Regions from separate parts of the Candidatus Thiodiazotropha sp. AKAK3 genome, predicted to be linked through region 1. Evidence: predicted binding sites of a transcription regulator. Region 1 holds the regulator's gene; each other region holds the start of a gene.
What was found. The regulator sigma-54, encoded in region 1, starts transcription at its own class of promoters, with help from an activator protein. The targets are predictions, from matches to a motif close to TGGCANGNTNCNTGCTT.
Positions count from the first base shown of each region.

Region 1 (7,014 bases):
GGTTTTAGTATGGAGTGCGGATCGCTTTATCAGCGGTGCCGCCGCATTGGCGGACAATCTTGGCGTCTCCCCCATGCTGATTGGCCTGACGGTTGTAGGGTTTGGTACCTCTGCGCCTGAGGTTCTGGTTTCCCTTATGGCGTCGGTAAACGGCAATCCGGGTTTGGCGATCGGTAATGCGGTTGGTTCCAATATTGCCAATATCGGTCTGATTCTTGGTGTTACTGCACTCGTTATCCCTCTCTCTGTTCACTCCAGTGTACTTAAGCGCGAATATCCAATTCTGCTTGCTGTTACGGTGATTTGCATAGTGTTGATGTGGGATGGCAATTTAAGTCAGGTGGATGGATCGATCCTGATCCTGTTGCTGATCTCTGTGTTCGGCTGGATGATCTACACTGCAAAAACAGGAGAAGCAGACCCCATAGCCGGGGAGTACGATGCAGAGATTCCGCACGATGTACCAACAAAAAAGGCGTTGTTTCTTCTGATCGGTGGTTTGGTATTTCTACTGATCAGTTCCCGGATATTGGTGTGGGGTGCGACCAATATAGCTGTGGCGCTCGGCGTCAGCGATGTGGTGATTGGATTGACTATTGTTGCCATCGGCACCAGTCTGCCCGAACTGGCGGCAAGCATTACCAGCGCACTGAAGGGAGAGGACGATATTGCTATCGGCAATGTCATTGGTTCAAACCTATATAATATGCTGGCTGTATTGAGTATTCCTGGTTTGGTCGCGCCGGGTGCTTTTTCGCCGGATTTGCTGAACCGGGATCTTCCGGTAATGTTCGCCTTGACGATGTTCCTGTTTTTAATGGGTTATGGATTTGGTAAACAGGGCCGTATTAATCGTATTGAAGGTTTGGGGTTGTTGCTCTGTTTTGTCGGTTACCAGACCTGGCTGTTTTACTCTTTAGTTACTCAATGAGCATAACGTGGATTTGCTGGAAGTGGATCGTAATTACAAGAAAATTCATGAAATTTAAACAGGTTATCTCCTCTCATGGCGGGTTTGTCCCCAGACAGGCCGGCATTTTGTGATGGCTCACTAAACAAGACATACTGTTCGGATGAAGAAACCCACACCACCCTCACAGCAAGAAATGACCCAAATGATCGAGTTGGGCCAGGCGGTAATTGAAACCGAGGCTGCGGCGGTCTCAGCGTTGATTCCAAGGTTGGATGGAGGGTTTGCCCAGGCTTGCCACTATCTGCTTAATTGTCGTGGCCGTATTGTCGTGATCGGTATGGGAAAATCTGGTCATATCGGTAACAAACTGGCAGCAACCCTTGCTAGTACGGGTAGCCCGGCATTTTTTGTCCATCCTGGTGAAGCCAGTCATGGGGATTTGGGTATGATCACAGCTGATGATGTGGTTTTGGCGTTATCAAATTCCGGGGAGACAGGAGAGTTACTGGTAATACTTCCCCTGCTGAAGCGATTGGGTGTGCCGTTGATCGCGATGACAGGAAAGCCTCATTCGACCTTGGCAAGAGAGTCTGAGGTTCATATCGATGTCAGTGTTGATAAAGAGGCCTGTCCCCTGGGGCTGGCGCCGACCTCCAGTACTACTGCCGCACTGGTGATGGGCGATGCTTTGGCGGTGGCTCTGCTGCAAGCGCGAGGTTTTACTGCCAAGGATTTTGCTTTGTCCCATCCTGGCGGATCGCTCGGTAGACGTCTGTTGCTGCATGTTCGAGATATCATGCATAGTGGAGAGGCCCTGCCATCGGTGACGCTTGAGGCTACGCTTCACCAGGCGTTGGAGGTGATGTCTGTGAAGGGGCTGGGCATGACAGCGGTTGTTGATCACGAGGGGCGTCTTGCCGGTGTCTATACGGATGGCGATCTAAGGCGTACGCTCAACCAGCCGATCGATATACACAAAATCAGTGTTGAAGAGGTGATGACAAGGGATTGCAAACGGGTTCCGCCAGAAATGTTGGCGGCTGAGGCGTTACAGTTGATGGATGAAAATAAAATAAACGGCCTGCTGGTGGTGGATGAGGAGCAGCGTCTGATTGGCGCATTCAACATGCACGACCTACTTAGAGCTGGTGTTATGTAGTGTCGTGTTTCAATTGGTCGACAGTTTTAGAGGCCTGAGCAGGCCTCCTCTCGGACAAGACGCTACCCGGCGACCCGTGTTGTTACGCGCCTTGGAAAGGGGGGGCATGCCTTGCGGCTAGCCATTTAGCGTCACGGTAACATTGTCAAACGATATGAAATACTAGACAGGGGGGCAAAATGCAGGATATTTATAATAAAGCAAAAGCAGTCAAACTCTTGATATTTGATGTTGATGGGGTATTGACGGATGGCGCTCTTTTTTTCGGTGATGATGGTCAAGAGTACAAGTCCTTTAATTCCAGAGATGGACATGGGATGAAAATGTTGCAATTCACCGGTGTGGTGATTGGCATTATCACTGGCCGGACCTCTGAAGTGGTGAGGTTGCGCATGGAAAACCTGGGTATTGAGCATGTCTATCAGGGCAAACTCGAGAAGCTTCCAGCGTATGAAGAGTTGAGAGATAAACTGGGGCTTACTGATGAGCAGGTCGCTTACGTCGGGGATGATGTTGTGGATCTTCCTATCATGCGTCGAGTCGGGCTTGCCATCGCCGTTCAGGATGCGCACCCCTTTGTGGTTCAACACGCCCACTGGCAAACGCCTCATGGCGGTGGACATGGGGCTGGCAGGGATGTTTGTGAGATGATCATGGAAGCGCAAGGAACCTTGCAAGCCAGTTTGGATCACTATCTTTGAAGCATGAGTTCGCAGTTGATTATGGATATGTGGGAAGTCTAGCTTGAACAGACGCCTGCTTGGTCTCTCCTTGATGCTCGCCCTGGTGCTGAGTTTAGCCTGGTGGGTGAATGAACTGACGCGCCCTGAGATGCAGAAACGACAGGTAGCTAGGGATATCCCTGATTCCTATGCCGTGGACCTACGCGTAAAACAGTACAATGAGGATGGGGAGCTTCTGCAAACATTACAAACCCCTAAAATGTTACATTATGAGAAGCGTGGTATTACCGAGCTGTTAAAGCCAGTGGTATGGCGTTTCCGAGCCGATACGCCGCCATGGAGGATGCAGGCAGAACAGGGTGTGGCAGACCATCAGCAAGAGACACTCTATCTTCCGGGCAGAGTGATCATCGAGCGTGAAGGAAAGGGTGATTTCGCACCTTATCTGATTGAGACCGAAGATCTGACTTTTAAATCAAAAGACTCATATGCATCAACGGCTGAGGCGGTCGAAATTCAGAGTGGTCAGCAGCGAATATCAGCAGTCGGCATGCAGGCATGGCTGACTGAGCCATCTCGCTTGAAGTTATTACATCAGGTACGAGGCTACTATGAGTTCGAGTAAGGGCATTCTGTCAATCCTGGTATATGGCCTTGTCTGTTTTGGCGCAATGCCGATTATGGCCTTGGAGAGTGATCGGGATCAGCCAATGCAGCTTGAGGCGGACAGTCTAGCCATTGATGAGTCGACAGGTATCAGCCTCTATGAGGGGAATGTGACGATCACCCAGGGTAGTATGAAGTTGTGGGCTGAGCGCCTCTGGGTTCATCGTCGGCAGGGAAAGACGGAGCGGATCATCAGTGAAGGCGAACCGACTAGATTCAGTCAGCTGCCGGAAGTCGATGGGGTAGAGGTGCATGGTCAGGCGCGAAGGATGGAAATTCATGTTGATCGTGATGAAATGGTATTGATTGACAATGCTCTGCTTGAGCAGGGCGGTAACAGTTTTCGAAATGACCGGATTGTTTACAATCGAACCAGTGCCCAGGTGAAGGCGGGTAGCAGTGCTCAGGGTAAAGAGCGGGTTCAAGTCGTAATTGAACCCCAGACCAAGAGCGATGCACCGTGAGCCAGTTGCGGGCAGATGCACTTGAGAAGCAGTACCATAAGCGTAAAGTGGTCGATGGTGTTTCGCTCAATCTGAATAGCGGTGAGGTTGTTGGGCTGTTAGGGCCAAATGGTGCCGGAAAGACCACCAGTTTCTACATGATCGTGGGCCTTGTTCAGGCTGATCAGGGTAGAATCTACCTGGATGGAGAGGAGCTCACTGATCTTGCAATGCATAAGCGCGCCAGCATGGGTATTGGTTATCTGGCCCAGGAGCCCTCTGTTTTCAGGCGGCTCAATACAGCGCAGAATATATTGGCGATACTGGAAAATCGAAAGGATCTGGACGCGCAAGCAAGAAGAGCGCATTGTGACCGGCTTTTGGAAGAGTTCGGTATCGAACATTTGAGAGAGAGTATGGCTATGAGCCTCTCAGGTGGAGAGCGACGCCGCCTGGAGATTGCCCGTGCGCTTTCAATGGAGCCCGCATTCATTTTGTTGGATGAGCCATTTGCAGGTGTCGACCCAATTGCGGTTATCGATATTAAAAGAATCATTCAACATCTTAGAGAATTAAAGATTGGGGTGTTGATTACCGACCATAATGTTAGAGAGACTCTTGATATTTGTGATAGAGCCTACATCATTAATACTGGTAAGGTATTGGCGGAAGGAACCACCGAGGAGATCCTCGATAACCAGGAGGTACGTAGTGTTTATCTGGGCGAAAATTTTACTATGTAAGGCTATGTTTATGTTTTTTCATGGATTATGTGATTTAAGAGTAGAGATGATGACTACTCGTCAGCTGACAAAATGAAGGTTAAAGTATGAGGCAGAATTATATTCAAACGAAACAAATACCAAGAATTATTCCGTGAACGGCATTTATTAGCTAGAATGAATATAAAGACATACAAATAACATACCAGGTTTAAAGATATCTCTGCTATGAAGCAGGCTCTACAGCTCCGGCTCGGACAACATTTAACAATGACACCTCAGTTGCAGCAGGCAATACGCCTGTTGCAATTGTCTGCGCTCGACCTGAGTCAGGAGGTGCAGGAGGTTCTTGAAACAAACCCCATGCTGGAGGGTGAAGAGGAGTTTAGTCAGCAGACTCAAAAAGAAGAAGCTAGTCAAGAGAGCTCTGATCAGAGTTCAGACAATAAAGAGTCTTTGAGCTCCAACGATATCAACAACGAGCGGGAAATTCAGACCGACAGTAGCCAGATCACAGAAGACCTGCCCGTTGATAGTGAATGGGCTGACGTATACGACAGTTATCTTCCCCCATCGAGCAGTGGTAGTGAATCTGCAGACAATGACTATCTGGTTCAGCGCAGTGGCGCGATCACTTTGCATGACCACCTGGTCTGGCAGATGACACTGACCCCATTCACTGAGCAGGATATTCTGATTGCCACTAACCTCATCGACAGTATTGATGAGGATGGATATTTCAAAGGTGATCTCCAGGAGATCCTGGTTTCCCTGAATGATGAGGAGATGACTCTGGAGGATGTAGAGGCAGTACTTCATCGTATCCAGGCTTTCGACCCTCCGGGGGTTGGTGCTCAGGGTGCTCAGGACTGCCTTCTAATTCAACTTCGGCAACTTCCTGAAAAAACACCCTATTTGGATTTGGCGATCAGACTCTGTCGCGACCATTTCAACTTGCTCTCTGCACAGGATCAGAATCAGATCATGCGACGAATGAAGGTTGATCAGGACGACCTGATGGCTATCATGCAGTTGATCAGGACGCTCAATCCTCACCCTGGCACAGCGATCGCCAAAAGCGAGCCTCAGTATGTGATTCCTGATGTATTCGTCAGCAAGCGCAATAATCGCTGGGTTGTGGAGCTAAATGGTGAGGTTACGCCTAAACTAAGGGTAAACAACGACTATGCCAGTCTGATCAAGCGTGCGGATCAGAGTGATGACAATACTTTCCTGAAAAACCACCTGCAGGAAGCGCGTTGGTTCATCAAAAGCCTGATGAGTCGAAATGAGACTATTCTGCGTGTGGCGAGTAAGATTGTTGAATATCAGCGGGGCTTTTTTGAACATGGCGAAGAGGCTATGAAGCCACTGGTTTTACGGGATATCGCTGAGGCTCTGGAGATGCACGAGTCGACCATATCCAGGGTGACAACCCAGAAGTATATGCATACCCCCAGGGGTACGCTGGAGTTTAAATATTTCTTCTCCAGCCATGTGAACACAAGTGCAGGGGGTGAGTGCTCCTCCACTGCTATACGTGCGCTGATAAAAAAATTGATTGCTGCAGAGAATACAAACAAACCTCTCAGCGATAACAAAATCGCCGCCATATTGTCGGAACAGGGTATAAAAGTGGCCCGCCGAACGGTGGCAAAATACCGCGAGTCGATGAGTATCCCACCATCGAACGAGCGTAAGCGACTGATGTAGGTGAAGTGAATTATCGGAGTGGCTATCATTCATGCTTGATATGCTTACTGAACCGGAGCGGTTTCAGATAAAAGTGGATTCATGAATGAGTTGCTGTAAAAATGCCCCGGCGTTACTTCACCGCCTCAGTTAGAGTGATGAGCCAACTCATCTAAGACAGGAGAAAATTATGCAGATAAGCGTTACCGGTCATCATGTGGAAGTTACCGATGCCTTGAAAAGCTATGTAGATAATAAGTTCGAACGTCTTGAGAGGCATTTTGATAATGTAATCAATGTACATGTCATCTTGAGCGTAGAAAAGCTGAGGCAAAAGGCAGAGGCCACCATGCAAGTGAACGGTGCCAGCGTATTCGCTGATGCAGTACAGGAAGATATGTATGCGGCCATTGATGGGCTTACCGATAAGCTGGATAGGCAAGTCATAAAGCATAAAGAAAAGATGCAGAGTCACCGTGCCGGTAGTGGCGCGAAGTACGCTGTAAGTAGCAGTAGTTCAGAATAGATAAAACTGGCGAGGTCTCCATGTTTCCCGACGGATTTCTGCTTGAGGAACGGATCGGCTGCAGTGTGGAGGCAGCCAGTAAAAAACGTGTCCTGGAGCAGCTTGGCCAAAGATTGGCCAATTCTGCTCCTGGTCTCACACAGGATACTGTGTTTGATGCATTGCTTGAGCGTGAACGTTTAGGCAGCACTGGACTGGGCAAAGGAATAG
Region 1 is NZ_JBSYOQ010000024.1:47,711-54,724, forward strand. Features, by position in the region: gene AC4IE7_RS04065 (calcium/sodium antiporter) at 1-931, shown strand, start outside; gene AC4IE7_RS04070 (KpsF/GutQ family sugar-phosphate isomerase) at 1,107-2,072, shown strand; gene kdsC (3-deoxy-manno-octulosonate-8-phosphatase KdsC) at 2,252-2,773, shown strand; gene lptC (LPS export ABC transporter periplasmic protein LptC) at 2,817-3,380, shown strand; gene lptA (lipopolysaccharide transport periplasmic protein LptA) at 3,367-3,885, shown strand; gene lptB (LPS export ABC transporter ATP-binding protein) at 3,882-4,607, shown strand; gene AC4IE7_RS04095 (RNA polymerase factor sigma-54) at 4,815-6,299, shown strand; gene hpf (ribosome hibernation-promoting factor, HPF/YfiA family) at 6,469-6,804, shown strand; gene ptsN (PTS IIA-like nitrogen regulatory protein PtsN) at 6,825-7,014, shown strand, end outside.

Region 2 (7,014 bases), on a different contig from region 1:
GAATGACGCACCAGGGTGACCGTCAGGGATAGTGTAGGCGCCAGCAGTGCGATGATTCCAAGAATATGCCAGTCACTATTCCACTGGTGTAACACTAAGACAGACAACGCCAGTATACCGGGCAGTATCAGGGCTGATGGATGCATGGGATAGCCAGTGAACTGATCGTTGCCCTGGCACCCCAGGGCGGTAAGCAACAAGGCACTCACTGCCAGGGGAATACCCATCAGCCAGAGTTGCGGTAGCGAGGCACCCGGCGCATAGGTGAAGGCGGCGGCCATGGCAGCAAAGAAGGGGGACCAGAATGCCGCAGCGGTAAAGCCCCGAGTCAGAACAATGGTTTGTGCCTGGTTAAGACGACCAAGGCGACTGATCCGGTCACCCATGATAAATACCGATGAGAGGTTGATTACTGAGCCGAAGAGGTGCACACCAAAGAGGGTTGACCAGACTGCCCGCCTTCCCGATGGCAGGGTCTCTCCCTGTTCGGTATCCGGTTTGGTGATCAGCCGCAGAAAGCTGACAGCGGCGAGCATGCTCAACAGCAGTGCGTTACCTGAAAGTACCATTCGCCAATCTGGTGAAATATGATGCATCAGACCCCAGGCTATGCCGATCAGGCCTATGCCGACCAGGATCAAGATCTGACGCCGGGTCTGGATGGAAATATCGGCAATCAGCAACAGTCCTGCACCCCAGGTGAGTATGCCGATCAGGGATTTTGGAAAGCCCCCCGCCAGGGTGTGGATCACAGCAGTGATGATCGCAGCAGAAAGCAGCCAACCTGCAACAGCGCGACGCTTCAAAGGATAAAGACCAGGGCCAGAGGAATTATCGCCAGGCTGGCGAGATTGCCGAAGGCAACCATCGAGGCAACCTCATCTGAAGCAAGGTGATATCGTTCAGCCAGGAGGAAATTCATCACCGCAGGGGGCAGAACAGAGAAGAGTAACAGGATCTTGCTCATCTCCTCAGAAGGCTGCAATAAAGCAATCGCCGCCGCGGCGCTGATCACTCCGGTGGCAGGGCAGAGGAGCGCGCCAACCAGACCGGCTCTCCAATGGCTGATATCGACCTGGATCAGCCGTACTCCCAGTGCCACCAGCATCAACGGAATGGCAACTTTGGAGAGCATTTCCAGTCCCGGCATCAGCAGTGCCGGAGCATGCCAGTCGCTGATGTGGGCAGCGATACCGGCTAGCGTGGCGAGAAACACAGGATTCTTCATCAGGCTCATGGGATCGAGTCGTCCGCTGACCAGCCAGATCCCCAGGCTGAAATGGAGACTGGTGGAGACCACGAAGGCAACGACTGCAAAGGGTAACATGCCATCACCAAAGGCCAGCGCTGCCAACGGCAGACCCAGGTTGCCTGAGTTGTTGAACATCATGGGGGGTAGAATAACTCTGGGTCGGAATCGTAACAGCCGGGCCAGTGGCCAGGTCAACAATCCTGATCCCAGCACGATGATCACTGTGCCCCAGGCAATAGAACGCCACTCAGGCGAGTTGGGTATCTTCTCTGAAAGTACATAAAATAAAAGCGCCGGCACGAAAAGATTCATATTAACCCGATTGGCGGAGTCCATATCGCTACCATTGAGTCGGCCGTAGAGATAGCCCAACAGAGCAATGCCAAATACCGGCAGGGTGACTTCAAGTATTTGGCTGAACATCTCGTCAATCTCGCTAATGTTGAGGCACTGTTATATGCCACTTCAATCGTTAATCACAAGCCATGCTTTTGCCGATGATTTTGTGACCAGATCTAACTGGCCCTGTTTTTTCGGCGTGCAGAATAGTGTCTGGAAGAGATTCAAGCAACGTAAGGTACGGCCCTGCCGCACCCTTCTATGAGGCCTTGTTTGTCAGGCCTGGCCTACCCAGGATCATCTTCTGTCATTCCGGTTCTCCTATACTTTTCTCGATCCCACGCTGCAGAGTGGGAATGAATGCGGCAGCCCGTAGCCTGGATGAAGTGCAACGGAATCCGGGAGAGCACTGCACCAATCATCCCGGATTCCGTTGCACTACATCCAGGCTACCTTGCTTGACTTAAAGTTGTAGCGTGGGGCCATGCCCCACAAAAAAAGCTCGATGCCAAATAAAGTTACGTCTGTCTTCCCTAGTCTATCTGGTGGGCGTGACCCGACCATGCCGGGGCGGAAAGCGTCACCCATACAGTAGACCGAGATGATGTGGGATTCGATCTCTAATCTCCATCCCGTTTTTTAAGCCGGTAGGCCAGTTGAGGGCGGGTCATGCCAAGCAGTCTGGCGGCCTGACTGAGATTGCCGTTGGCTTTTTCGACAGCGGATTCCAGTATCAGAGTCTCTACTGCTTCGAGGCTGCCGGATTGGTCAAGTACCTGTTCGACCAGCGAGTCCAGGGGTTGTGATTGTTGAGATTGGGAGAGTAATGTGCTCGGCACATCCTTACTCATATTGAGACAGGGGAAGAGATCCTTGAGGTCGATAGCATGGCCATTGGTTACAATGATCACGCCCCGTTCGATCATATTCTCCAGCTCCCGGATATTGCCTGGCCAGTTGTAGTCATGCAGGGATTGCATCGCCGGTTCAGTAATGCCATTGACCCGCTTGCCGTGTCTTGCGGTATATTTTTCCAGGAAGCGCTCCACCAGCAGAATGATATCGTCCTTGCGCTCCCTCAATGGGGGAATGATCACCGGATAGATGTTCAAGCGATAGTAGAGATCGGAACGGAAGCGTCCGACGGCGACGGCCTCCTGCAGATCCACATTAGTCGCGGCAATCACCCGCACATCGACCTTACGGGTTCTGGTGTCACCGACACGTTCGATCTCCCCCTCCTGCAGAGCCCGCAACAGCTTTGCCTGGGCGTTCATCGACAGTTCTCCAACCTCATCGAGAAAGAGCGTGCCCCCGTGTGCTCGCTCAAAACGTCCGGGACGTGATTGTAAAGCGCCGGTATAAGCCCCCTTCTCTACCCCGAACAGCTCTGACTCGATCAGCTCTTCCGGGATGGTGGTGCAGTTGATGGCGATGAAGGGGCTCTTCTCCTGAGGACTGATACTGTGCAGTGCCCGGGCAAACATCTCCTTGCCGACGCCGGTCTCCCCAAGCAGGAGCACAGTGACATGACTCTCTGCCACTTTACGCAGCATGTCGCAGGCCTCCTTAAATGCCCGAGAGGTTCCAACCATGTCACCGATGCCGGTCTGCTCCTGCAGTGAGTCGCGCAGATGACTCACCTCGTCCTGCAGCGCCAGCAGTTGTTCGGCCATAGGATCTGGCCGGTAGTGACGCCGCTCCTCATCTGCATCATCCCACTCTTCAATGGGTTTGCCGATGATGCGGCAGTGACGGTCACCCTTGGCGTGGCACTCCACCTCGCGATAGGCGATGAATCGACCCATAATCTCGCTGGTGTAGCCGGAAGCGTAGCCGATCTGAGTCCAGCAGACTGGTTCGGTATGAATGCCGAATAGCTTCAGATGTTCAGAGGCCTCATGGGAGTTTTCCCAAAGGAACTCCCCATAGAAATGGCGTTGGCGAATATCGATATCGATCTTGATCGGCTTGACGTGCACCACCCCCTCAAGGGTGTGCAGACGTGGTCCCATCATCAGCAGATCCTCGTCATTACCTTCCGGCAACAGCTTGCGGGCCAGGTCGGCATCTTTCGCCCCAGAGGCATAACCCATCCGGGTCAGTACGCCTCGTGCCCGGTCATGACCAAGCGTATCCATCAGCTCTTTTCGCAGAGCCCCCATGGCATGGGTATGCATTAACACCATGCGGTGGTCGTTGAGCAGGATCTTTCCCGCGTCGAAAGTCAGGTGCAGATTTCGGTCCTCCATGGGAAGACCTGAGATACTCAATTGAGATGACATCTATCCTCCACCCCGTCTTTCATGATGTTCGGGGATATTGTTTGGTATAAAAAATCATCCGTGAATGGCGTATGACTTGTTGGTATTTTTTTTGGAGATCTAATGTCTCCTGCATACGCTTCTTACTTTTTATAGTGCCAACTCAGTTTTTAATCAAATAATAAATTTACTTGGATTGAAATCAGGATTCATCATATTTGCGGCAACCGAATATATGTTTTTGTGCAAATGCAGCATAACTGATCGTTTGCGTTGAACTATTTGATCAAATTTCCCAAATGATTAACTGCGTTTGATTTTATCGTTAAGACCGGTCCCAGCCATTTAACTTCTAAATTTCATAATATATATATTTATCAGGTAGTTATGGTTTTTGGCATAGCTTCTGCAATCCTAATCTGACCAGAAACATAGAGAGGCTGGATTAGAGGCCTCCATTTTTGAGAACAGGAGGATGTCATGCGGGAGTATGTCCCGAAAATTGGCCAGGCCTATATCAGGGTTACTGGCGAACGACTCGGAAAGTTCATTGAGTTTGAGTTCTCCATCAATGATGAGGACTTGACCGTTGAGCTGATCCTCCCCCATGAAGCTTTCAAGATCTTCTGCGACAAACATCAGGCCCGAATAATCGAAAACCCGGATGAGATTGTGCCTGCCAAGGGTCCCGGTCTCTACCGGGAGTCGCGCTTCAATAGCGGAAGATCCGATACCCCAGGAGGAACAGAACAGCGATGAGTATCGAAATCAAAACCATGAATGTGGAGCCCAAACGCCAAACCTTTGCCCATGTGGCACGGCGTCTAGGTTCCGATGCCCCAGCTACCCGTTATGAGGAGGGGGTATACGACCTGCAGGCCACTACCCATTTTCACTATCGGCCTATTTGGGGGCCGGAGATGTGGCACTTCGATGAGGGTCGTACCGCCATAAAGATGGAAGATTGGTACAAGTTCAAAGATCCCCGTCAGTACTACTACGGTACCTACACCATCGCCCGAGCCAACATGCATCAGACCACCGATCGTAACTTCGCCTTCGAAGAAAAACGCAACCTGATGTCCAATATCGATCCTGCCTGGCGGGAGATGCTCGTCAACTATCTGATTCCACTGCGCCACTATGAGTGGGGCGCGAATATGAATGCCTGCTCGATCAGCGATGCGGGCTACGGCACCGCGATCACCTCAGCTGCAATCTTCACCGCTGGTGATCGGTTGGGTATCGCTCAGATTTTATCCCGCATCGGTATAGCGCTTGGTGACGGTACTGGTGAGCTGCTCGATGAGGCGAAAAGCCAATGGATGGATGCTGAGGCCTGGCAGGGCACACGCAAAATGGTGGAAGACAGCCTGGTGCTGAAGGATTGGTTCGAAGCCCTTCTGGCACAGTTTCTGGTGATGGATGGACTGGTCTATCCCCTGGCCTATAACCACTTCGATAACGAAGGCCAGAAACACGGTGCAGCGGCAATCTCAATTCTATGTGAGTTCATGGTCGACTGGAGTGCAGAACACAACCGCTGGGTCGATGCGGTGATCAAAGTGGCAGCCAAGGAATCTGAAGAGAACCAGAGGCTCCTCTCTGAATGGTATCGCCAGTGGCGGCAGGTGGCAGTGGAAGCTCTGCAGCCCCTGACAGCACAGGTTTTGGGTGATGGCGCTGAGACAGCCCTTGCTGAAGTCAGTGAACAACTCGATCTCCGGGCCGGCAAGCTCGGCTTAACCGTATAACAGGAGGCCGAGATGGCTGGCATCGTATCCATAACCCTGCAAAACAACGACGAGGCTCGTCCAGTGATCGAGTCGATTATGCAAGACAATCCAAGCGCCAACGCCAACTACATGCCCGGCGTGGTCAAGATCGACTGTCCGGAACGATTGGTGGTCAAGGCGGAGTCGGTATCTGAGCGTATCGGCCGCGATTGGGATCCCCAGGAGATTCATCTCACCATCGTCTCCATGGGCGGCAGCCTGGATGAGGATGATGAAGAGCTGGTTCTCTCCTGGGGCGCCTGACCCGAATCTATCATCCGGCCACTTTAAATTAGCTGACTCATGGTTTTAAGAATGGTTTATCAGATATTGGCAAATCAGATTGAGTTACCGGCAATCGCAAACCGGCAACTGAACCATGAGAAAGGCACGATCATCCCGTTCCCGGATGAACTATTCGGGTTAACACTGGAGGAGCAATTCAAATGACACCCCCACGCAAGAAAAAGATGAATCTGAAACAGCGCTACGCGCTGATGACCCGAGGTCTCGACTGGGAGACCAGCTACCAGAAAATGGACGATGTCTTTCCCTATGACACCTTCGAAGGGATCAAAATAACCGACTGGTCCAAATGGGAAGATCCATTCAGACTGACCATGGACGCCTACTGGAAATACCAGGGGGAGAAAGAGCGCAAACTCTACGCGGTGCTCGACTCCTTTGCCCAGAACAATGGTCAGCTTGGAATCTCCGATGCCCGCTATGTGAATGCCATAAAGCTGTTCCTAACCGGCGTCACGCCACTGGAGTATCAGGCCCATCGTCACTTCGCTCACCTTGGGCGGCATATTCGTGGCGTCGGTCCCCGGGTGGCAGCACAGATGCAATCTCTGGATGAGCTGCGTCATGCGCAGACCCAGATCCATACCATCAGCCACTACAACAAATATTTCGACGGTTTTGCCGAGTTCCCCCACATGCACGACCGGGTCTGGTATCTGTCAGTACCGAAGTCGTTCTTCGATGATGCCTGCAGTGCCGGACCGTTCGAATTCTTTACCGCGATCTCATTTGCTTTCGAATATGTACTGACCAACCTGCTGTTTGTCCCCTTCATGTCCGGTGCGGCCTATAACGGCGATCTGGCAACGGTCACCTTCGGTTTCTCCGCTCAGTCGGATGAAGCGCGTCATATGACCCTTGGTATTGAAGTGATCAAATTCATGCTGGAGCAACACCCGGACAATCTGCCCATCGTGCAGAAGTGGGTCGACAAATGGTTCTGGCGTGGCCACAAACTCCTTGGGCTGGTGGCGATGATGATGGATTACATGCTGCCAAAACGCATCATGTCATGGAAAGAGGCTTGGGAGATCTATTTTACCGAAGCGGGGGGTGCTCTGTTTGAAGACCTCTCCCG
Region 2 is NZ_JBSYOQ010000007.1:19,578-26,591, reverse strand. Features, by position in the region: gene AC4IE7_RS00780 (hypothetical protein) at 1-806, opposite strand, end outside; gene AC4IE7_RS00775 (AEC family transporter) at 803-1,675, opposite strand; gene AC4IE7_RS00770 (sigma 54-interacting transcriptional regulator) at 2,212-3,876, opposite strand; gene AC4IE7_RS00765 (phenol hydroxylase subunit) at 4,336-4,614, shown strand; gene AC4IE7_RS00760 (aromatic/alkene monooxygenase hydroxylase subunit beta) at 4,611-5,609, shown strand; gene AC4IE7_RS00755 (MmoB/DmpM family protein) at 5,622-5,894, shown strand; gene AC4IE7_RS00750 (aromatic/alkene/methane monooxygenase hydroxylase/oxygenase subunit alpha) at 6,077-7,014, shown strand, end outside.
Region 2: AC4IE7_RS00765 (phenol hydroxylase subunit) is a predicted target of sigma-54. The motif match lies at 4,251-4,267, and genes of this name have one in related genera.

Region 3 (7,014 bases), on a different contig from region 1:
ATATTTCGAACGAGGTTCATCTGATAGGGTCTCTTGTTACAGAGGCTGTTGGACTCAGTGCTGATATTGATTAAACACATAAGCGATTTAGACACTATCGGAGATGGTGGCTCAGCAGCTTAAAAGGTTTTCCTGGGTGCCGAGTTGGTGCCCTCGACAGGAGTCGAACCTGTGACCTATCGCTTAGGAGGCGATCGCTCTATCCTACTGAGCTACGAGGGCGGACGCCAGGCTATTGTCCCTGTATTAGATATAAAATGCTACGATGTTTTCTATTTTCTGAACGGATAAAGTCGAGTTTTTTGGTTGTATGATTGATATTGAATCATCAGGCTCGAGATGTTCATCCATAGGAAGACTAAGGATGGGATTAGTCAGGATTCCAGTAAAATTGCATCCAATATGGAAGCGTATCCGTATCCCTGATCAGATGCCCTAAAAATAGAGGGTGTGGCTATGCTCAAAAGGAACACCACTACCTGAAAGCCCGGCATGCGCAGTTGACGGGGCGTGGTTAGTAACAATTCGGGATTTAAATATGCTTGATACGGTACATCTACTAAGCCCTACATCCTTTCCCGCTATTCAGCGGGAAAGGCTGGAAACCCTGCAGGTAAATCTGGGATTTCTCTGCAACCTGTCTTGTGTTCACTGTCATGTAAACGCAGGCCCCAAACGTACTGAGATGATGAGTCGTGAGACTATCGATAATGTACTGCTGTTTCTTGAGAAGCAACAACTCAAACAGCTTGATTTGACTGGTGGTGCCCCAGAGATGAATCCCGATTTTCGCTACTTGGTGGAAGAGGCGCGAAAGATGGGTGTTAAAGTGATCGATCGAAGTAATTTGGTGATCATGCAGGAGGCGGGTCAGGAAGATCTGGCTGAGTTTCTGGCTGGGCATGGGGTTGAGGTGGTCGCATCTATGCCCTGTTACCTGGAGGAAAATGTAGATCAGCAACGGGGTAAAGGCAGTTATTCTCAAAGTATCGAGGCGCTGCTCAAACTCAATAGGTTGGGTTACGGTGTAAAAGATAGCGGCCTGATACTGAATCTTGTCTTCAATCCTCTTGGCCCGACACTTCCACCTCCCCAGGAGCCCCTGGAAGCAGATTATCGTCTTCAGCTTAAACAGCGGTTCGGTATTCAGTTTAATCAGCTGTTCACCATTACCAATATGCCCATTCAAAGATTTGGCAGTATGCTTCAGTCCAAGGGAGAGTTTAATAGCTACCTGAATCTGTTGCGAGGAGCCTACAAGCCTGAAAATTTAGCGGCTGTCATGTGCCGTAGCCTGTTGAGTGTTGATTGGCAGGGTTATCTCTATGATTGCGACTTCAATCAAATGTTGAAAATCCATCTTAAATCCGCTGAGAACTATCAACCCCATTTGAGGGATCTCTACGATGTGGATCTGAAAGGGTTGGATATCCAGGTGGCAGAGCACTGCTATGGGTGTACCGCTGGACAAGGAAGCAGTTGTGGCGGTGCGTTTGTTGAGTAAACGATGCCGCACCGATTGGTTTTGACTTTGAGGATACTATTCATCCATGTCGACTAAGTTGAGCGTGGTGATACCCTGCCTGAATGAGGGAGAAGGATTGCTGAAGTTGCTGCAGGATCTGCAGTATCTGCGCCACCAGGGGCACCAGTTGATTCTGGTCGATGGGGGTAGTGAGCCGCCACTCTCAACGTCGCTTCAATCTTATGTGGATCGGTTTCAGATTTCACCTCCTGGACGGGCAATTCAGATGAATTCAGGTGCAGCCATGGCCGATGGTGATCTGCTCTGGTTCCTGCATGCCGATAGTCAGATCAAGCCGGGTATCGAGCATGCGATACTGACTATTGCAGATTCCGACGCTCTATGGGGGCGGTTTGATGTTCGTTTTAACGGCACTCATCCCTTGTTACGAGTGGTGGCGTGGATGATGAACTGGCGCTCGAGGATGACAGCTATCGTCACCGGCGATCAGGGGCTGTTTGTACAAAAACAGCTGTTCGAAAGCGTCGGGGGATTTCCTCAGCAGCCATTAATGGAGGATATCGAAATCAGTCGTCGCCTGAAGCGTATTGCAGCACCTAACTGTTTACGTGAGCGATTGACCACATCCAGTCGTCGCTGGGAGTCTGCTGGGATAGTGTCGACCATTCTTTTGATGTGGGGTTTACGATTTGCCTACTGGCTGGGCGTCAGTCCCACCCGTTTAGCTGGATTTTATCGAAGCTATGGCCATTGAATATGAAACTGCATCGCCCTCAAATGCCGTGCTTGTATTTAGCAAGATCCCTGAAGTTGGGAAGGTGAAAACCCGATTGATTCCTGCACTTGGTGCAGAGGGTGCGGCAGAACTCTATAGCCGCTTACTGCAAAGAGAGATCCATTGGCTGGCGAAAGAGAAAAACTATCAAATCCAGCTTTGGCTCAGCTCGAATAAAGCTCATCCGTTGATACAAACACTGGCTGAAGATTACGATTTTACAGTTCACTATCAGCAGGGAAGTGATCTTGGTGAGCGTATGTTTAATGCGGCAAACAGAGCCCTGCGTCACTATCAAAAGGTAGTGCTGATTGGTGTCGACTCTCCTCCACTGACAGTTGATCATATACAGCAGGCCTTTACCTGGTTGGAGACTGAGGATGCTGTATTGGGGCCAGCCCAGGATGGAGGTTATGTGCTGTTGGGTTTGAAAGCAGCAGCAGCCGAACTATTCAGAGGCCACAATTGGGGAACAGAAGACGTTGCTGAAACCACCAGGAGCGCACTACGTAGTCTGGAGTGGAGTTGGCGTGAACTGCCGCTACTGTGGGATCTGGATCGCCCCGAAGAGTTGAAAAAACTTAAAGCTCTGGGTATCGAGGTGGACGGTCAAGACCTCTTGCTCGATTGACGCTTTACTTGCCAGAGGCCGGTCAAAGCCAGTAGCAGTGAAATGATGATTAGACCGGGGGAGTCCAGTAATGGGATAGCCCGTGGGTTAGCTGGTGGATTTGCCAATACAGTGGCACCAGGAATCAATGTCAGTCTCGAGCCCCAGGAAGCGTCGGTTTCATAAGTGTTAAAAATCGCCAGAGTCGTTACTCCGTTATTAGCAGAGATGTTTAAATCAACGGCGAAATCAGGTGTTAAACGCAGGATGCCTACCGTCCAGTCTGCAAGTGCAAATGTTTGAGTTCCTCCTGTAGTGGTGCCACCTGTAACGGTGAGAGATCCGGATATAACGCTGCCGAGTGGAAGAATGCTTCCGTCAAGGATAACCGCGTCATCCCAGGTAAAAAAACCACTGCCGGTCTCGCCATTGGTCCCTGTCAGGGTGAAATTTTGCCTCATTTCCACTGCATTTGCACTCGCACAGACAAGCAGAAACAGTACAGCGGGTAACAGGCGGAACAGGGTAACTCTTGTCATCATTTCTCCAGATTTAGGCTGAGGATCTGTGTTTTAGTAGGCTTCCTTTCTAAATTCCATTTGGGCACTTAGCGCCTAAAAATCACATCATGTGACGGTCTCTATCCCTTACCACGTCAAGTATAGTGCTTTTGGCTGTGCGAGGTCACGTTGGATTCCTCCAAATGACTAAATTTAATTAGAAAATAGCTGAAACAGTCGATGATGAAGCTCAGAATTAGTGTTTCGTTGGTATCTTGCTTCTAAAATAGACGATTTCTGCGATTAAGGGCACCTTATATCGAGCGGGGGTGCGAAAGTCTGCTAGTGGGCCGCTATGCCTTTCCAAGTGATTTCGAGCTGGTGGTTGGGCGGGACTCTCCAGCCGGACCATAGGTCTTGTCACTATTTGCACAACCTCGCAGAATATCCAGAGCTTGTGCGACCTGATGTTGATTCAGTTGCACTGCCCCCCCATTGATCTCATTCTGTTTCTGACACGCTTCCAGCAGTGATGAGAATTGACGCCAGAGTTGATCCAACTGATCACTGTTCTGGCACTGCTGAATAAACGCTTTATTTCCCTTTCGGTCAGAACTATATCCTTGGGAAACCAGCAGCTGATTGTGCTGTGAGACGCTCTTTTCTACTTCTAAGAGCAACTGCTTTTTTTGTTCGGTCAACTCTTCCAGTGCTTTTGAAGGGGGGGCTTTTAAAAGTTCAAATTCCCGCTTCAGTAACTCAAGCAGGCTATTAGTCTGCTCAATTTCGCTATTCAGGAGCTTGCTAAAAGTAGTTTGATGTTGAGTATTGTTTGGCATATCGGTTAAGGAAGAGAGAGTTCCATAGCCAGCATTTTATCGGCTGCTGTTTTAGGGTCGATAGTAAAACTTCCATTCGCAAGGGCTTGTTGTACGGCTTCGACCTTCTGTGCATCAACAATCGGCATATTGGCGATTCTTCCCTCAAGTTCCTGTAGTTTTCCGGCATCACCGGTAAGATCGAGGCGATCGCCGCCTGAGGTTGCTGCAGCTGCTGACGGGGCTTTGCTTCCGCCGGCCTTCCCCGAGCTTTGTGTCTTGCCACTTTTGCCGCTCTTGCCCGTTCCTTTCAGATTCCGGCTTGAAAGACTATTGATTTGAATGGGCATCGTGCTACCTCAATGAGATGTATACAAAGCTAATATCGTCTTATGTTAATGCAACTTAAATCATAGATCGAATTTCTGTGTAACAGACTTCAGTCGACCATCACCAATCCCTTCGATACAACTCGTGCCTCAATCTTCTTCTTTGACTTGCTGTTCACTACCGTAATCAGATCTCCAGGGTTGCCTTGTTTAATGGCTTTGCCTTGCATTCGCACCTGGATACCACCAGAGCCTGCCAGAATGGTTACCTGGTCTCCCCGTTTTATGGTTTTTCTTACCACCAGCATCGATGGGGTGACAACCTGGCCTCTGCGCAGAGTTCGCTTCAGGGTCTGTCCCACCACTTCGTCAACAGACTCAAAATATCCGCGGAGCAGGTGGCTGGTATCGGATATTTTTATTTTAAGATCTTTACTGTCGATCGCCTCTCCTCTGGGCAGGTCTCTGACGGCAAAGACGACCGGGGCCTGAATGCCTACATTGGCAGATATATAGAGTGACCAGGGGGCAGGGGAGGTACATCTGACGCCTACAGAGGTGCGTCCCAGCTTGACGCCACCAGGGGGGCTGAAAGCCTCCAGAGGAGTTTCACATTGCTTTAATTTGAGTCGATGATCCAAGGAGGAGATTTTTATGGTTGCTCCTGCCACATCCTGGGTCAGAGTCGATTGTAAGTAGTCTCTGGCTGCATCAGCAATGGATTGATGGGACTGATGTTCATTATCCGTGGGCTGGGCAGAGGCAGATCCTGCCAGGAGCAGTCCCAGCAGTATTCTGAGTCCTAGTGCTTTCGGATTGATCATTCTGTATCTCCACCTATTTGCCAATAAACTATGCAAGCAATGTGCCGTGGATAAATGGATCTGGCTGTTGAATTTATTAAGCCTAAAGGTCGAGGCCTGCAAGCCGCCATACCTATTGATGAAATTCAATATATATCACTAGATTGAGGTGTCAGAGAATGGCGTCAATGTTAGACAGTGTTGACCAAAGAACCAAGCTGGCTGGACAGAATCGTCTTGAATTACTGCTGTTTCGTCTATCAGGGCGTCAGATTTTTGGCATTAACGTCTTCAAGGTGAAGGAGGTGGTTCAGTGTCCACCTCTAACTGCACTGCCTGGTTCCCATGAGAATATAAGGGGAGTCGCCTCAATACGTGGCAACAACATCCCGGTCATGGATCTTTGTCATGCCATTGGCGGACCGAAGATGGGCAATGCCAAAGACTATTTTATTATCATCACCGAATACAACCGGCGGTTGCTGGCCTTCCTTGTCGGTAACGTGGAGCGAATTGTCAATACCCATTGGGAGGATATACTCCCTCCACCACAAGGGGTGGGTCGGAACAGTTATATGACTGCAGTCACCGAAATTGAAGGTGATTTGATAGAGATAATCGATGTTGAAAAGGTGTTGAGTGAAGTTTTGGGGATTGATGAAGAGATCACCAAGCCGATAGACGTAGAAGGTGCGGATGTTACAGCCTTTAAAGTCTTGGTTGTGGATGACTCGATGGTAGCTCGTAATCAGATCAAGAAGGTGCTTGAAGAGATCGGGCTGGAGGCGATCCTTGCAAAGGATGGCAAAGAGGCTTTGAAGCACCTTGAAAGCTGGTCTGAAGAGGGTAAGGTGAGTGACTGGCTGGCGATGGTGATTTCGGATATTGAGATGCCAAAGATGGATGGTTACTCCCTGGTGAGCGCAATTCGAGAAAATCCGAAGCTGACTGACCTGTATGTTATTCTTCACTCTTCATTAAGTGGTGTATTCAATGAGAGTATGGTTAAAAAGGTTGGAGCCAACCATTTTCTCGCTAAGTTTATGCCGGACGAGTTGGTTTCAACAGTAACTAAGCGTCTGAAAGATATTTCTTAAACGCTAGCCTTATTCATACAGCTGAATAACAAGATACTACTATGTACAACCGAACAGCGGCTATTTCGCCGGCAGATTATGAGGCGTTTAAGAATTTTCTGCAGCAGGCGTGCGGAATCCTGCTGGGAAATGGCAAAGAGTACCTTGTTTCTAGCCGTTTAGGTGGCGTTATGAAGGAGGCAGGAGTTGCCTCTCTCGGTGAACTGCTGAAACAGATCAAATCACCTATTCATTCCCGATTGAAGGTTAAAGTCATCGATGCCATGACAACCAATGAAACCTTTTGGTTTCGGGATATCGGACACTATATTCTGATGAAGGAGACAATCCTTCCCGATCTGAATCAGCAACGGGGTGGTGCGATACGCATCTGGTCAGCTGCCTGTTCCAGTGGTCAGGAACCCTATAACATCAGTATGATTGCAGATGAATATCAGGCAATGAAAGGGCAGGCTCGACAGGTTCAAATTCAGGCCACTGATATCTCCAGTAAAGTTTTAGATGAGGCCAGAGCTGGTGTCTACTGTGGTCTGTCTGTTGAGCGCGGCTTAACTGCCGAACAGAAAAGTCGCTTTTTCACCCCTCAAGGTGATTGT
Region 3 is NZ_JBSYOQ010000013.1:460-7,473, reverse strand. Features, by position in the region: gene AC4IE7_RS01245 (thermonuclease family protein) at 1-20, opposite strand, end outside; tRNA gene AC4IE7_RS01240 (tRNA-Arg) at 146-222, opposite strand; gene arsS (arsenosugar biosynthesis radical SAM (seleno)protein ArsS) at 539-1,504, shown strand; gene AC4IE7_RS01230 (TIGR04283 family arsenosugar biosynthesis glycosyltransferase) at 1,551-2,240, shown strand; gene AC4IE7_RS01225 (TIGR04282 family arsenosugar biosynthesis glycosyltransferase) at 2,230-2,892, shown strand; gene AC4IE7_RS01220 (hypothetical protein) at 2,871-3,410, opposite strand; gene AC4IE7_RS01215 (flagella synthesis protein FlgN) at 3,725-4,210, opposite strand; gene flgM (flagellar biosynthesis anti-sigma factor FlgM) at 4,216-4,539, opposite strand; gene flgA (flagellar basal body P-ring formation chaperone FlgA) at 4,629-5,342, opposite strand; gene AC4IE7_RS01200 (chemotaxis protein CheV) at 5,501-6,418, shown strand; gene AC4IE7_RS01195 (CheR family methyltransferase) at 6,460-7,014, shown strand, end outside.
Region 3: flgA (flagellar basal body P-ring formation chaperone FlgA) is a predicted target of sigma-54. The motif match lies at 5,373-5,389, and genes of this name have one in related genera.